DNA from 2 places in the Staphylococcus nepalensis genome. Region 1 is predicted to be linked to the other one. Evidence: riboswitches for the same ligand, from Rfam matches in the RefSeq annotation. Region 1 holds a riboswitch; the other holds the start of a gene.
The links. A riboswitch is a leader RNA that binds a small molecule or an ion and turns the genes downstream of it on or off. The one in region 1 is predicted to bind lysine.
Positions count from the first base shown of each region.

Region 2: another riboswitch for lysine. It lies ahead of BJG89_RS07765 (aspartate kinase); the one in region 1 lies ahead of BJG89_RS06410 (amino acid permease).

Region 1 is NZ_CP017466.1:1,363,498-1,372,639, forward strand. It holds gene thrS (threonine--tRNA ligase) at 1-1,178, shown strand, start outside; lysine riboswitch at 1,237-1,409, shown strand; gene BJG89_RS06410 (amino acid permease) at 1,622-3,109, shown strand; ribosomal protein L20 leader region at 3,174-3,302, shown strand; gene infC (translation initiation factor IF-3) at 3,326-3,853, shown strand; gene rpmI (50S ribosomal protein L35) at 3,882-4,082, shown strand; gene rplT (50S ribosomal protein L20) at 4,149-4,505, shown strand; gene BJG89_RS06430 (NUDIX domain-containing protein) at 5,022-5,633, shown strand; gene BJG89_RS06435 (hypothetical protein) at 5,646-6,569, shown strand; gene tig (trigger factor) at 6,753-8,063, shown strand; gene clpX (ATP-dependent Clp protease ATP-binding subunit ClpX) at 8,250-9,142, shown strand, end outside.
Region 2 is NZ_CP017466.1:1,633,643-1,642,784, reverse strand. It holds gene pstC (phosphate ABC transporter permease subunit PstC) at 1-355, opposite strand, end outside; gene BJG89_RS07785 (PstS family phosphate ABC transporter substrate-binding protein) at 552-1,496, opposite strand; gene BJG89_RS07780 (CvfB family protein) at 1,799-2,710, opposite strand; gene BJG89_RS07775 (ABC-F family ATP-binding cassette domain-containing protein) at 2,855-4,459, shown strand; gene BJG89_RS07770 (aldo/keto reductase) at 4,893-5,723, shown strand; lysine riboswitch at 5,911-6,089, shown strand; gene BJG89_RS07765 (aspartate kinase) at 6,177-7,379, shown strand; gene BJG89_RS07760 (aspartate-semialdehyde dehydrogenase) at 7,434-8,423, shown strand; gene dapA (4-hydroxy-tetrahydrodipicolinate synthase) at 8,425-9,142, shown strand, end outside.

The DNA.
Region 1 (9,142 bases):
CGAACAACCAATTAGTAGGTGCAGGTCTACCATTGTGGTTGCCAAACGGAGCAACAATTCGTCGTGAAATTGAACGATATATCGTGGATAAAGAAGTAAGCATGGGTTATGATCATGTTTACACTCCAGTAATGGCAAATGTGGATTTATATAAAACATCAGGCCACTGGGACCACTATCAGGAAGATATGTTCCCAACTATGAAATTAGATGAGAATGAAGAAATGGTCTTAAGACCAATGAACTGTCCGCACCATATGATGATTTATGCAAATAAACCTCATTCTTACCGTGAACTACCAATTAGAATTGCAGAATTAGGCACAATGCATCGCTATGAAGCAAGTGGCGCAGTATCTGGTTTGCAACGTGTGAGAGGTATGACATTGAATGATGCACATATTTTTGTAAGACCAGACCAAATTAAAGAAGAATTCAAACGCGTTGTTAATTTAATCATTGATGTTTATCAGGATTTTGGTTTCGAAAATTATAGCTTCCGTTTAAGTTATAGAGATCCAGAAGATAAAGAAAAATATTTTGATGATGATGAAATGTGGAACAAAGCTGAAAGTATGTTGAAAGAAGCGGTTGATGAACTTGGTTTAGATTATGAAGAAGCCATTGGGGAAGCTGCATTCTATGGTCCGAAATTAGACGTTCAAGTTCAAACTGCTATGGGTAAAGAAGAAACATTATCTACAGCACAATTAGACTTTTTACTTCCTGAAAAATTTGAATTGTCTTATATAGGTAAAGATGGCGAACAACATAGACCTGTTGTCATTCACCGTGGCGTTGTTTCAACAATGGAACGTTTTGTTGCATTCTTAACTGAAGAAACGAAAGGTGCATTTCCAACTTGGTTGGCACCAAAACAAGTCGAAATTATACCAGTTAATGTAGATTTGCATTATGATTATGCTAGACAACTGCAAGATGAGCTTAAATCACAGGGTGTGAGAGTAGAAATCGATGATCGCAATGAAAAAATGGGGTATAAAATAAGAGAAGCTCAAATGCAAAAAATCCCTTACCAACTTGTAGTTGGTGACAAAGAAGTTGAGAACAATGAAGTCAACGTAAGAAAATACGGTTCAAAAGATCAAGAAACTGTTGAAAAAGAAACATTTATTTGGGAACTTGTAGACGAGATTAGACTTAAAAAACAAAGATAGTCTTGAAACTCTTATTGAAATCATGTATATTACAAGTTAGTGAAATAAAAAATATTGAATTTGAGTTAGAGGTTGCGTTTTTAATCAGTAACAGTCCGGTAGCTATTTGGGGCATATGTAGGATTTGTGAAAGGTGAAGACGCCGAAACCAACAGTGACCAGATGCGCTGTTGGTTGGGTCAGTTATCGAAAGAAACTGGACTGTCACATATGTGATGTGCTACCTATATAAATGCTATTATTAAAATGGTTGCATATCTAATAGGTATGCAACCATTTTATTTTAGGTTAAAGATTATCATTCATACAAATACGGGAAAAATTTACGACAAATTGTGTAAACGACATGATTATTCTAGCGGTAATATCACTACTTACTATAAGTTTGCGTTTTTAATTATATTAGTAAGTTAACCTCTAAGTTTAAAAGAAAGGGAGCATCTATGGCAAAAGAAGAAATTCAGAATAATGGAGTAAAAAGGGGATTGAAAGATCGTCATATATCCATGATAGCAATTGGGGGTTGTATTGGGACTGGATTGTTTATGACTTCTGGTGGCGCAATTCATGATGCAGGCGCTTTAGGCGCATTGCTTGCATACGCAATTATTGGAGCAATGGTGTTTTTCCTTATGACATCATTAGGAGAAATGGCTACTTACCTACCCGTATCTGGGTCATTCAGTACGTATGCGACACGCTTTGTTGATCCATCATTAGGGTTTGCACTAGGTTGGAATTATTGGTTTAACTGGGTAATAACAGTTGCAGCTGATGTTACAATTGCAGCCCAAGTTATTCAATATTGGACGCCATTATCAGGTATCCCAGCATGGAGTTGGAGCTGTCTATTTTTAATCATTATATTCGGACTCAATGCATTATCAGTTAGAGTATATGGTGAAAGCGAGTACTGGTTTGCATTAATTAAAGTTGTAACAGTTATTATCTTTATCGCAATAGGATTACTAACCATCTTAGGTATTATGGGCGGAGAATTTGTTGGCTTCGATACATTTACTAATGGTGGCGGCCCAATACTTGGAGATGGATTGGGTGGCAGTCTGCTAACTATTTTAGGTGTATTCTTAGTTGCAGGGTTCTCGTTCCAAGGCACTGAATTGATTGGTATTACAGCGGGTGAATCTGAAAATCCTGAACGTGCTGTGCCAAAAGCCATTAAACAAGTATTTTGGAGAATATTGATTTTCTATATATTAGCTATTTTTGTAATTGGTATGTTGATTCCGTACGATAGCCCATCATTGATGGGTGGCGGTGATGATATTGCAACTTCGCCATTTACGCTTGTATTTCAAAACGCTGGTTTAGCATTTGCGGCATCGTTTATGAATGCGGTCATCTTAACTTCGGTGCTATCAGCGGGTAACTCAGGTATGTACGCTTCTACTAGAATGTTATATTCGATGAGTAAAGATAAATTAGCATACCCTATATTTGGTAAAACAAATAAAAGCGGTGTACCTTATGTATCACTTATCGCAACAGCAATCATTGTGATTGGCATATTTGTTTTACAACATTTAAGTGGCGATGCGTATGAATACATCGTTGCAGCAAGTGGTATGACTGGTTTTATAGCTTGGGTAGGTATCGCGGTCAGCCATTATAGGTTTAGAAAAGCGTTTGATAAACAGAATTATGATAAATCTAAATTGAAATATAAAGCTAAATTATTCCCATTTGGCCCGATTTTCGCAGGCGTACTATGTGTGCTTGTAATCATTGGCCAAGACGTCGATTTTATACAAACGGGCGACTTTAATTTGAATCGCTTTATTATTACTTACATGGGTATCCCAGTATTCCTAGCATTCTTTATTTATCATAAAGTACGCTATAAAACTAAAATTGTACCATTAGAAAAAGTGAACCTTCGCCAAGACGTGGATATGGATGAAATAAAATAATATTCAAACAAAGTATTGACTTATATCAGTATTGTTGCTAAGATAGGTAATGTTGAATACGAAACGAACCAAGTAGAAGCTCCCGCTTCTCACCTGTAGCGACGCTGAATGCAGTTGGCAGGTCTATATATACATGGAAAGATCATGTGTAGAGAAGAGCGGGTATATTATATACTCGCTCTTTTTGCTTGGGATAATTTCGTAAAAATCTTGGAGGTGTCAACCATAGCAAAAGATCAGACTCAAGTTAACGAAAAGATTCGCGCAAAAGAATTACGTTTAATAGGGCAAGATGGAGAACAAATCGGTGTTAAATCGAAATCTGAAGCCTTAGAAATGGCTGAACGAGTTGGTTTAGATTTAGTCATAATGGCTCCAAATGCTAAACCACCTGTTGCAAGAATAATGGATTATGGAAAATATAAATTCGAACAACAGAAAAAAGAAAAAGAAATGAAGAAGAAACAAAAAACAATTAACCTTAAAGAAATTCGTTTAAGTCCAACAATTGAGGAACATGATTTCCAAACTAAATTGAAAAACGGACGTAAATTCTTAGAAAAAGGCGACAAATGTAAAGTTTCAATTCGTTTCAGAGGTCGTGCGATTACGCATAAAGAGATTGGACAACGTGTTTTAGAAAAATTTGCTGAAGAATGCAAAGATATTGCAACTATTGGGCAAAAACCTAAAATGGATGGACGTCAAATGTTCATTATGCTTAACCCAATAAATGAAAAATAATATTTGATAATACAGGAGGAAATGAATCATGCCTAAAATGAAAACACACCGTGGAGCTGCTAAACGTGTTAAAAGAACTGCTTCAGGTCAATTAAAACGTTCAAGAGCTTTCACTTCACATATGTTTGCACACAAAACTACTAAACAAAAACGTAAATTACGTAAAGCTTCATTAGTACACAAATCAGACATGAAACGTGTAAAACAATTATTAACTTATAAAAAATAATTGATGATATAGCTATAAGAAACAACGAAAAATTAAGAATGTACACATTTTGAGGAGGAATTTATTATGCCACGAGTTAAAGGTGGAACGGTAACAAGAGCGCGTCGTAAAAAAACGATTAAATTAGCTAAAGGTTACTTCGGTGCTAAACACACATTATATAAAGTTGCAAAACAACAAGTTATGAAATCAGGACAATACGCTTTCCGTGATCGTCGTCAAAGAAAACGTAATTTCCGTAAATTATGGATTACACGTATCAACGCAGCTGCACGTCAACACGATATGAGTTATTCAAGATTAATGAATGGCTTAAAACAAGCTGGTATTGATGTTAACCGTAAAATGCTTTCTGAGATTGCTATTTCAGATGAAAAAGCTTTTGCTGAATTAGTTGCTAAAGCTAAAGACGCTTTAAAATAATTTTTAAGTTAAAAGAGGCTAAGACATATGTAATGTCTTGGCCTTAAATGATATATAGACAATATAAATAACTAAAATGAAAATGTATTTAATATCAAGCTTGTATACTTTTTTATAACCATCTTATCGGAGCGAGTTAGATAAATCATTTTAGCAAAATGTGATTTCTATCTCGCTCTGTTTTATGTGGTGTCAGCAATGATTATGTAGATGAAACATATGAGTATCAAATGTTTAGAGAACGACGCCTTTTAAAGTAAAGCTTGTGCATGCGTTTTAGTTGACATCTTCTGCTTATGGAAACGAATCGTTTATATATAATGATTGGAACATGCCATTGTGTATGAAAATGCTTCTACGCTTGTGTTTTGTCTCATAGGCAGAAACGTTTTGTGGGAGATCTCGAGGTATTGAAATTTTGTATTTCTGTCTGTACCTTATTAACTGTAGTATCATTTTGAGATATGTAAATGATTTGATAAAATGACAAGGAAGTCACATATGAAGGAGAAACCAATGTCTAAATTTGATGAAATGATTACAGTAGTACCAAGAAAAGTTTTATTTGATAACGAAAATAATCAATTTAATGGTTTTTTAGATAAAAATTCTAATAAAGGTCAAGACATTTTTGAAACACTTTCTAAATATGAAATTAAACGTCGTGGTGACATGGAAGAAGATCCAAGTTACAAACAACTTATTTCATATTGTATCTTAGAAAACGAGCACGATGAAATTTTAGTTTATGAACGTCTTTCTGGCGGTGGAGAATCTCGTTTGCATGGCCAATCTTCTATTGGCGTTGGTGGTCATATGAATGATGTTAAAGGCGCTGAATCTATTAACGAAGTGCTCAGAGTAAATGCTCAAAGAGAATTAGATGAAGAAGTAGGTTTACCAGAGCATAAATCTCAAAATTTAGCATACATAGGTTTTATCAATGATGATACAAATGAAGTTGGTGAAGTCCACTTGGGTGTTGTCTTTAAAATTAAAGTCGATAGTAATGATGTAGAGGCTAAAGAAACAGACACTTTAAAAATCAAATGGGTAAATCATAATAAGATAGAGCAATATGATGATTTTGAAACATGGAGTGCACTCATATTACAGGCAATACAATAGAGGTGTTGATCAATGTCTGATATTATTCCATTTCCACGCTCAAAAGATAAATTGATTAGAGAAATAAAGCAATCATATAATAAGCATGACTTTGAAACAATGTATAATCTGTTTGAGTCACTAGAAGCACAGTTTGAACTTGATGAACAAATGGCTCTGTTGAAATGTGCTATGCTTTATAAGATGGAACATTACTTAGAGTTACGTGAAGAAGCGATCATTTTATTAAAACAAGGCATTTCAAATTACGATGATTTAATCATCTATTATGTACAAAGCTTAAATGGTTTGGGTCAATATTTTGAAGTTGTCGAAATCATCAACCAAATTATCGATGAAGTAAATGACCATAAGACAAGAATGGAACTTTTTCCTATTAAAGAATATGCTTTGAGTCAAATAGATAAGCATAATACACGGGCAGCACAAATGCTACAAAATTTTGATGCTTTAACGTTAAGGGAACAAGTTAATACAATTTTATCGTTAATTGATTATAGTCAATATCGTTACCAAGAAACAGTTATGCATTTATTAAATGACGGACATTTAGCACCAAACGTTGTAAGTATTATGTTAGAATATTTACGGTTTGCTGAATGCGAATCAACAATTCACATCCATAAATTTGGATTTGAAGTTGATGTGATACCATACCAACTTGAAGGGTTGGAACACACGACGTTTAAGACTGATGTTATTCCAAATGTTTTGAAAAATATTGAGGATGACGCAGCGCAACTTATTGAAGAAGCGCTTCACTTATTGAACAATCATGCCATTTTACTTTATCCAATAAATATTGAAAACATTGCAACCAAAGATGCTTGGGTAGAAGCGTATAGTAACTACTTTAAATCTATGGTAGGCTTAGAAATATTAGATGAAACAAACCATGTTATTACATTTATCGTTTCTTTAGATAAAGAAAAATAGTGGATTTTATATTTAACTTATTTGATTCATGGGTAAACGTTAAAAAGGAAATATAAAAGTAAAATAAGTTTCAATTTTTCATTGATTATTCATATAAAGTTCATAATTTGTGTCGAGCTTTGACGTGTGCTATAATAATGAAGTTGAAAAAATAAAATAGGATAATCATGGAGGTTTTTATACATGACAGCAACTTGGGAAAAAAAGGAAGGTAACGAAGGCGTTTTATCTGTTACTGTTCCAGCAGAAAAAGTAGACAAAGCAATTGATCAAGCTTTCAAAAAAGTGGTTAAACAAATTAATGTGCCAGGTTTCCGTAAAGGGAAAGTACCTCGCCAAATTTTTGAACAACGTTTTGGTGTAGAAGCATTGTATCAAGATGCAGTTGATATCTTATTACCAGAAGCTTACGGTGAAGCTATTGACGAAGCTGGAATCAAACCAGTTGATCAACCAGAAATTAACGTGACATCAATTGAAAAAGGTGAAGATATGACATTTGAAGCAAATGTTGTAGTTGAACCTGAAGTAGAATTAGGTGAGTACAAAGGTTTAGAAGTTGAAAAACAAAATACTGAATTAACAGAAGAAGAATTACAAGAATCAATCGATCATCAACTTGGTCATTTAGCAGAAATGGTTGTTAAAGAAGACGGCGCAGTTGAAAACGGTGATACTGTCAATATCGACTTTGATGGTTATGTCGATGGTGAACAATTTGAAGGTGGACAAGCTGAAGGTTATGACCTTGAAATTGGTTCAGGTTCATTCATTCCAGGCTTCGAAGAACAATTAGTAGGCGTGAAAGCTGGCGAAGAAAAAGATGTTACCGTAACTTTCCCAGAAGAATACCACGCTGAAGAATTAGCTGGAAAAGAAGCTACTTTTAAAACAAAAGTAAATGAAATCAAATATAAAGATGTTCCAGAATTAAATGATGAAATTGCGAATGAATTAGATGCAGAAGCTAACTCAGTAGACGAATACAAAGACAATTTACGTAAACGTTTAGCTGAACAAAAAGCAACTGAAGCTGAGAACACTCAAAAAGAGGAAGCTATCAATAAAGCAACTAATAACACAACAATTAATATTCCAGAAGCTATGATTAAAACTGAATTAGACCGTATGGTTCAAGAATTTGGACAACGTATGCAACAACAAGGTCTTAATTTAGAAACTTACTTCCAAATTTCTGGACAAGATGAGTCACAGTTAAGAGAACAAATGAAAGACGACGCAGAAGAACGCGTTAAAACAAACTTAACTTTAACTGCGATTGCTGATGCAGAAGAAGTAGAAGTAACTGACGCTGATATCGATAAAGAATTAGAAAAAATGAGTGAACAATTTAATATCTCAGTTGAAGATATTAAACAAACACTTGGAAATACTGACATTGTGAAAAATGATGTGCGTATCCAAAAAGTAATCGATTTATTAGTTGAAGAAGCAAAATTAGTAGAACCATCTAAAGATGACTCAGAAGCGTAACTAAACATTTCTCAAGCATATTGTTTGTAGGAATATAGATTAGTTGTTTAATATTGTAAATTAGTAGCAGATGCATTTGAACAATGTGTCTGCTACAATGTTTTGTGCAAAAAACTTGAGTTTTCTTCAAGTTGCATATTAAAATGCTATCTAGTATAGTCTTTAGGGAATAGGGGTGTAAATAGAATGTTCAAATTCAATGAAGATGAAGAAAATTTAAAATGCTCTTTCTGTGGTAAAGACCAAGATCAAGTTAAGAAGTTGGTTGCAGGAAGTGGCGTATACATTTGTAATGAATGTATTGAGCTATGCTCAGAAATAGTTGAAGAAGAATTAGCTCAGTCAGAATCTGAGGGGCTAACAGAATTACCAACTCCTAAAGAAATTATGGACCAATTAAATGATTATGTTATCGGCCAAGAAAAAGCTAAAAAGTCTCTAGCAGTTGCAGTGTACAATCATTATAAACGTGTTCAAAATTTAGGTCCAAACGAAGATGATGTTGAATTACAAAAAAGTAATATTGCATTAATCGGACCAACAGGTAGCGGTAAAACGCTTCTAGCTCAAACACTAGCTAAAACTTTAAACGTACCTTTTGCGATTGCAGACGCTACGAGTCTAACTGAAGCCGGGTATGTAGGTGACGATGTTGAAAATATTCTGCTACGCTTAATTCAAGCAGCTGATTTTGATGTAGATAAAGCAGAAAAAGGCATTATTTATGTAGACGAAATTGATAAAATAGCTAGAAAATCAGAGAATACATCTATTACAAGAGATGTGTCTGGTGAAGGTGTGCAACAAGCATTATTAAAAATTCTTGAAGGTACTACTGCAAGCGTGCCGCCACAAGGTGGTCGTAAACATCCAAACCAAGAGTTAATTCAAATTGATACAACGAATATCTTATTTGTACTTGGTGGTGCATTTGATGGTATTGATGAAGTAATCAAACGTAGACTTGGAGAAAAAGTGATTGGCTTTTCAAGTAGCGAAGCATCTAAATATGATGAAGATGCTATCCTTGAACAAATTAGACCTGAAGATTTACAATCATATGGTTTAATCCCTGAATT
Region 2 (9,142 bases), 270 kb from region 1:
CCCTAGTAGATGCATATTCACTTAGATATAATGCTGCGCCTAAACCGATTGGTACCGCAACAAATGTGGCAATAGCCGTAATTTTAAGTGTGCCTAAGATTAATGCCCATATCCCATATTGTGGCGTTGAAGAGAATGGGTTCCAATCTTTAGTAAATAAAAATTCAGTTATAGGTACGCGTGTAAAAAATGTTATTGTTTCAGTTAATAATGTGACAATAATACCAACTGTCGCTAATATTGAAAAAATAGCGATGATGCCTAAAATGATTGGCACAATTTTATCGCTAATCCCTTTTTTCTTAGCGTTATTTTGAGCAATCATTTCACTAACAGAGATTTTCTGATTAGTCATTTTAATACCCTTCTTTCTTATAGACTCCCAATATTAAAACAAAGGTTAGGATTGTTCTTCATCTTAAACATCAGGGGCATTTCACTAGATGGTTAAATATGATGAATTGAACTTGAAGGTGAGTGACAAAATGATGCAGTTGCTATCACTTTGTCCCCCACTTTCTGAATCCCAACCTTAAAAATTATTAATAAGTTTATTCTTCTTTTTTGTCGCTATCTTTACCAATAATGTCGTTTAACTTGCTTTCTTGATCTTTGTAATCTTTATCAGGTAATGCAACAAATCCTGCACTCTCAGCTGATTTACCTTTATCTTCAATTATAAATTTCATGAAGTCTTGGAATCCTTTATTATCTTTTAATTTTTTCTCGTTTGTGTAGATGTAAAGTGGTCTACTTAATGCATATGAGCCATCTTGGATTGTTTTCTTAGTTGGCTCAGTAAGATTATCGTCTTCATCTTTGATTTTAACTTCTTTTAGTTTGTCTTTATTTTGTGTATAGAAATTATAACCAAAGTAACCGATACCTTCGTTGTTTTTCTCCACAGATTGAACGATCACGTTTGTATCAGCATTTTTCTCAGCTTTAATATCTCCTTTATCCATAATTTCTTCGCTAAAGAAATCATATGTTCCGTGAGACTGGTCAGGAGAAAATGCTTTAATTTCTTTGTCTGGCCACTCTGAGTTTACATCTTCCCAAGTTTTAGCTTCACCAGAGTAAATGTCTTTTAATTGTTCTTTAGTCAGTTCGTCTACAAAGTCATTTTCTTTATTGACTGCGATTGTTACGCCATCTTGCGCAATTTTGAATTCATCATATTTAATACCTTTGTCGTCTAATTTTTTCTTTTCTTCATCTTTTATAGGTCTAGACGCATTTGAGAAATCAGTGTTACCTGCTATGAATTTTTCAAATCCGCCGCCAGTTCCTGAAGTACCGTTTGAAACTGTAACATCTGAATTATCTTTTGCGAACTTTTCATTTAATTTTTCAATGATTGGACCTACTGTTGATGAACCGTCGCCTTTGACTTCTCCGCCTTCTTCGCCTGAACCGCTATTTCCACCGCCACAAGCACCTAATAAAAGTGAAGCACCAACTACTGTAGTACCAAATAATTGCCATTTTTTCATTGAAACATCCTCCTAATAAATAACCCAAAAGTTATATGTATTTATTACACTGCTAATACTACAGGTTGTTTGTTAAATACAAGTGGATTTAGTGTAAAAGTTATGTTAAGAATTTATTGACTTCATTTACAAAATTCACATACCCTTTTATGATCAATAGTGCTTTTCCTATAAACATTAATACAACTGCATTCTTGCATGTGATAAATTAATTAGAATTCGTAATATGAAAAAATCCCATATAACACAAATATTTGTGTTATATGGGAAGATATAAAAAGTGCTCAAATATTATTTTTTAACTATAGAGAAAACTCGTCTTCGACTCTGCTCCATCCTTTTTTAGTTAATGCTATTTTACCAGTTTCAATTGTAATAATTTGATTTTTATATAAATGGCCAATGGCGCGTTTAAATGCAGCTTTACTCATGTTAAATACTTCTTTTATTGCTTCAGGGCTTGATTTATCCCAAAACGGCAGCTCTCCTTCATATTCAACTAATAGGTTAAAGATGTGTTGGCCATCTTCGTCAAGTCTCTCGTGTGCGAGTGGTAAAAATGATCCATTAAGTTCACCTTTTTCATTATGACCAATGATTCGGACTTCTACGTTTTCACCCAAACGTGGTTCTGATTTACGTTCAGATTCGTGTACGAATATTTTGTAGCCATCTTTTGAAAGTAAAAAACTCCCAATTCTTAATACTCTATATGGTCGAGCTTCAATCACTTTATTTTGCATTTCATCGTTGTATACGGGTGTGTACATTGATTCTACAATCGTTTCTGTTGCTAAACGTGCGAACATATTATTTTCACTGTCAATACGCAACGTTACTAACACCTCGTCATCTTGAATGGGCCATACATCTTTTACTTTTGGCAGGTCAATCCAAGGTATTAATACTTCTCTAGGCAAACCGACATCAACATGTGCACCATCGCGATCTGTTTTTAATACTTTTACAAAGTCATATTTACTAGTGGTAATATCAGGCATATTTTGTGTAGCAAATAATGCCCCTGATCTATTTGGATAAATAAAGAAACTATATTCTTCGCCTACGATTAATTCATCTTCTTCATTCACTTCGGAGTGATTGAGTTTAACTTCTTCTTTATTCGGTCCTTGTAACTTGTAAGTAGATCCTTCTAATCCAATAACTTCAAGAAACTCTATGGAACCTACAATATTTTTCTCGTCTTGGGCCATACTGTTCTCCTTCGTACTTAAATTTATTCTTATTTATTATAACATGGTATAAAGAAACAAGCATCATCACATTGAGAATGGTCGAAACTCCTGGATAATTGTGTTATAATTTGTCCGTTAGATTATCGAAAAAGGAGCAAATGCATGTTACAAGTTACTGATGTGAGTTTACGATTTGGCGATCGTAAACTATTCGAAGATGTAAATATTAAATTTACAGAAGGCAATTGTTATGGTTTGATTGGAGCGAACGGTTCTGGGAAATCAACGTTTCTAAAAATTTTATCTGGTGAATTGGATGCGCAATCTGGTCATGTTTCTATGGGGAAAAATGAACGTTTAGCAATTTTAAAACAGGATCACTTTGCATACGAAAATGAACGTGTTATTGATGTGGTAATTAAAGGTTATGAACGTTTATACGAAGTTATGAAAGAAAAAGATGAAATTTATATGAAACCAGATTTCAGTGATGAAGACGGAATTAGAGCAGCGGAATTAGAAGGCGAATTTGCTGAAATGGATGGTTGGAACGCTGAAGCAGACGCGGGCTCCCTGCTATCTGGTTTAGGCGTCTCTGCAGATTTACAAGATAAAAAGATGTCTGAATTAGAAAACAATCAAAAAGTAAAAGTCCTTTTGGCCCAAAGTTTATTTGGTAAGCCAGACGTCCTTCTACTTGATGAGCCTACAAACGGTTTAGATATTCCAGCTATTAGTTGGTTAGAAGATTTCTTAATCAACTTTGAAAATACAGTTATCGTAGTATCACACGATAGACACTTCTTAAATAATGTGTGTACGCATATTGCTGACTTAGATTATGGAAAAATAAAAGTTTACGTTGGTAACTATGATTTTTGGTATCAATCAAGTCAATTAGCTATGAGAATGGCTCAAGAACAAAACAAGAAAAAAGAAGAAAAAATTAAAGAATTGCAAGATTTCGTTGCTCGTTTCTCTGCGAACGCATCTAAATCTAAACAAGCAACAAGTCGTAAAAAACAATTAGAAAAAATTGAACTAGATGATATTCAACCTTCCTCACGTCGTTATCCATACGTAAAATTTACGCCGGAACGTGAAATTGGTAATGATTTATTGTTTGTTGAGAATGTATCGAAAACAATTGACGGTGTAAAAGTGTTAGATAACATTTCATTTACAATGTACCCTAATGATAAAGCCGTATTAATTGGTGATAGTGAATTTGCTAAAACAACGTTGCTTAAAATCTTAGCTGGTGAAATGGAACCAGATGAAGGTACAGTTAAATGGGGAGTGACGACTTCACGTAGTTATTTCCCTAAAGATAATTCTGAATACTTCGAAGGTGTAGACATGAATCTTGTTGACTGGTTACGTCAATATGCGCCTGAAGACGAACAAACTGAAACATTCCTACGTGGCTTTTTAGGACGCATGTTATTTAGCGGTGAAGAAGTTAAGAAAAAAGCGAGTGTTTTATCAGGTGGCGAAAAAGTGCGCTGCATGTTAAGTAAAATGATGTTATCAAGTGCTAACGTGTTATTGCTCGATGAGCCTACTAACCACTTAGACTTAGAAAGTATTACAGCGGTAAATGATGGTTTGAAAAATTTCAAAGGTTCTATGATATTCACATCTTATGACTTTGAGTTTATCAATACAATTGCTAACCGTGTGATTGACTTAAACCCTGCTGGTGGATTGTCTAAAGAAATCTCATATGAAGCTTATCTACAAGAAACAGGCGTTTTAAGTAAATAATAAATAGCGTTTATAAAGATTAGAGGCTGAGATATCTATTGATATTTCAGCCTATTTAATATCATATTGGCAATAGCTATTTGAATTGAACTTGTAAAGCGTCAACGCTTCAGAGAGCTACGACTTCATTCAATTTATGAAGATGATTAGACATTATAAGCCTTCTTTTGAATTTACTAACACTTATACATAGTCCTTACTTCAAGTAATTGACTTAAACCTAATAGTGCTTATGCAATATCCTTGTTTTTTGTATTTTTACTATCCATTTTAACGAGAGCGCCAATAAACGCTGCTTGGAAAAACGCAAACACCCTCCCCTTTTATGTTTTATGATGCAAGATAAGCTTCTATGCTCAGGCTGATTACTATGAATAAGTTATTTTGAATTATATAATTCAAAATAACTATACAATGATGGAGGTATTTATAAATGGAACAGTTAAATATGCTTGATGGGCAAATTATTCCTCAAATAGGTTTCGGTACATATAAACTGAACGGTATGCAAGGCGCGCATGCGATTGTAAGTGCGTTAGACCAAGGTTACCGTTTATTAGATACAGCATATAATTATGAAAATGAAGGCACTGTTGGTAAGGCTATTGAAATGAGTAATGTACCGCGAGATCAAATCATTATAACTTCCAAATTACCAGGTCGTTATCAAGATTATGATGCTTCGCTTACTGCAATACAGGAGTCAATATACCGTTTGGGCGTCGAGTATTTGGATTTATATTTAATCCATTGGCCAAATCCGAAACAAGGTAAATATATTGAAGCTTGGCAAGCTATGATTGATGCCCAAAAAGCTGGTTTAGTCAAATCAATTGGTGTCTGTAACTTTTTACCTGAACATATTGAAACACTAGAAAAGGAAACTGGCGTTTTACCAGTCATAAATCAAATTGAGTTACATCCTTATTTCAATCAACGAGAAATGGTTAAGTATAATGCATCAAAAGGCATTGTCACTCAAGCGTGGAGTCCGTTGGGCCGTGCGTCGAATGTTATCAATGATGAAAAGATTACCGAAATTGCTGATAAACATAATAAAACTATACCTCAGGTTATATTAAAATGGCATATACAAAACGGCGTGGTCCCTATTCCAAAATCTACCTCGGTAGCCAGACAATTTCAAAATATTGATATTTTTGATTTTTATTTAGATAGCGATGATTTAGAGAAAATAGATACGCTTACGCGAGAAGATGGTAGACGTAAAGACCAAGATCCTGCTGTATATGAGGAATTTTAAGTTTTTGCTTAATCTTTATATTATTAACGTATAAAAACTTCATATTAAAAAATAGATACATTTACACTTATAAAGTAAAACGTGTGTAAAATAGTTTAATTTTTCAGTAAATTATAAAAACTTTGTAAAAGCGGTTTACAGTACATATAACCGTATGTATAATATGAGTCATAAACAAAAATTAAATAAGTTTTGATGAGGCGCATCAATCATTAGTAAATTTTAGAAGAACCTGTCTGCTAGCAGCTAATTTTGAAAGGGTGAGATGCCGAAACAGTTATAATAGCAGCTTATAACAAGTTGGACTTTATGGTTAAGAGCTAAGAGTCTGTCATTATTTTAAAATAATGGAGTGCATCACTTGTATATAAATTATAGAACAGGTTCGCATTCCGGACTTGTTCTTTTTTATATCATTGTGATTCTCCCCTATTAAATGAGGAGGATATAGAATTGGGAAGAAGTGTTTTGAAATTTGGAGGTTCTTCGGTAAGTGATTTTACAAAAATAAAAAATATAGCCGGAATGTTACAAACGAGAGTTGAAAATGGTGAACAACTCATTGTTGTAGTTAGCGCAATGGGTAAAACCACTGATGAACTCATGGCTAATGTTTCAACGCTTACAACTACACCAAAAGATCAAGAACTCGCATTGTTACTAACTACTGGTGAACAGCAAACCGTATCATATTTATCAATGGTATTAAATGATATTGGCGTCAATGCTAAAGCGATGACAGGTTACCAAGCTGGTATTAAAACAGTTGGCCATCATTTAAAAAGTCGTATTGCAGAAATTGATCCCATCACATTTGAACATGCTTTTGAAAGTAATGATGTATTAGTAATCGCAGGGTTCCAAGGTATCAATGATGAGTTTGAAGTAACGACATTAGGTCGCGGGGGATCAGATACCACGGCTGTCGCTTTAGCTGCTAGTAATCAAACAACCTGTGAAATATATACAGACGTAGACGGCGTATACGCTACTGATCCTAGAGTCTACAGAGACGCAAGGCGACTTGAATACGTTTCGTATGAAGAAATGATGGAAATGAGTGCTTTAGGTGCTGGTGTACTTGAAACAAGAAGTGTTGAACTAGCAAACAATTATAATATCCCCCTATATTTAGGAAGAACTTTATCAAATGTGAAAGGAACATGGATTATGTCACAAGCAGAATTATTAGAAAAAAAAGCAGTTACGGGTGTTGCCTTAGATACACATATGATGCACGTTACTATTAGCCATCCCCTGCCAGATAACAGACTATTAACAGATTTATTTAATCATTTAGAGAATGAATCTGTTAATGTTGATATGATTTCTCAAATAATAAATTTGGAAGGATTGCAAATGTCGTTTACGATTAAAGACACAGATGCAATTCAAATCACACGTATTTTAGAATCATTAAAAGAAAAATTTAATGCGTTAGACTTCAAGATTAATGAAGCATACGTTAAACTTTCATTAATTGGTTCTGGTATGCGTGATATGTCTGGTGTTGCTTCAAAAGCGTTTATCACACTGATCGAAAACGGTATTACCTTTTATCAAACGACAACATCAGAAATTAGTATTTCATGTGTTATAGATTCTGAAAATGGTGAACGTGCCGTTCAAGCACTATACGAAACATTTGATATCTGAATTTTCTTAATATAATTAATTTTAATAAAATAATGAAAATGGAGTGTATGAGATATGACAAAATTAGCAATCGCGGGCGCAACTGGTTTAGTAGGAAGAAAAATGTTAGAAACAATCAATCGCAAAGGCATTTCATTTGATGAATTAGTACTATTTTCATCTGCGCGTTCTGCTGGTGAGAAAATTGAATTTCAAGGCAGCACATATACAGTTAGAGAATTAACAGAAGAAGCTGCAACAGAACATTATGATTATGTGTTAATGAGCGCTGGTGGTAGTACAAGTGCGCATTTCTCCCCTATTTTTGAAAAAGCTGGTGCAATTGTTATTGATAACTCTAGTCATTGGAGAATGGTAGAAGATATTGATTTAATTGTACCTGAAGTTAATGAGCCAATCTTAAATAGAAAAATTATAGCAAATCCAAACTGTTCAACGATTCAATCTGTTGTACCTTTGAAATTATTACAAGAAGCATTTGGATTACAACGCGTAGCATATACAACTTATCAAGCAGTTTCAGGTTCAGGAGTTAAAGGAAGACAAGATTTATCTGAAGGTGCAAATGGTAAAGAACCAGAAGCATATCCGCATCCTATTTATAATAATGTGTTACCACATATTGATACTTTTCTTGAAGACGGGTATACAAAAGAAGAACAAAAAATGATTGATGAAACAAGAAAAATTTTAAAAGATGATGATTTAAAAGTAACAGCGACTTGCGTCCGTGTGCCTGTTCAAGATAGTCACAGTGTGCATATGAGCGTTACGCTAGAAAAAGAAGCTTCAGTACAAGCAATTCAACAACTCTTTGAAAATGATCAACGTGTAGTACTTATTGATAATCCAGAACAGAATGAATACCCATTAGCGATTCACTCTACAGGTAAAGATGAGATATTTGTTGGTAGAATTCGTCGCGACGATTCATTAGACAATACTTTCCATGTTTGGTGTACTTCTGACAACTTATTGAAAGGCGCGGCTTTAAATGCAGTACAAGTGCTTGACCAAGTTATGAGCTTGAAAGGAGTAAAATAATATGGGACATATATTTGAAGGTGTAGGTGTCGCTTTAACAACACCATTTACACATAATGAAATAGACTTAAATGCACTGAGAAGACATTTAAAATATTTATTAGAAAACGATGCAAAATGTATTGTGGTTAATGGCACTACAGCTGAGAATCCAACGTTAACAGACGAAGAAAAAGACCAAGTCTTAGAAGTAGTTGTGAATTATGTAAATGGCCAAGTACCAGTTATTGCTGGTACAGGTACAAACAATACTGAAAAGTCTATACAAGCTTCAGTACGTGCTAGAGAAATTGGTGCAGATGGTATTATGCTTATCACGCCATACTATAATAAAACGAATCAACGCGGTTTAATTGAACACTTTACTACTATTGCTAATGCAGTGAAATTACCAGTCATTTTATATAATGTACCATCACGTACAAATATGACGATTAATCCTGAAACGGTTGAAACTTTGAGTGATAATGAATATATTGTAGCCTTAAAAGACGCTACTAATGATTTTGAATATATGGACGAACTAAAAAAACGTTTAGATCTAAATCATTTTGCTTTATATAGTGGAAATGACGATAATGTCGTTGACTATTTTGATAAAGGTGGTCACGGTGTTATTTCAGTAGCTTCAAATGTAATACCAAACGCATTCCAATCATTATATAATGCTAAGCAAAAGGGAGAAGATATTGAAGTACAATTTCACCCTATTCAAACAT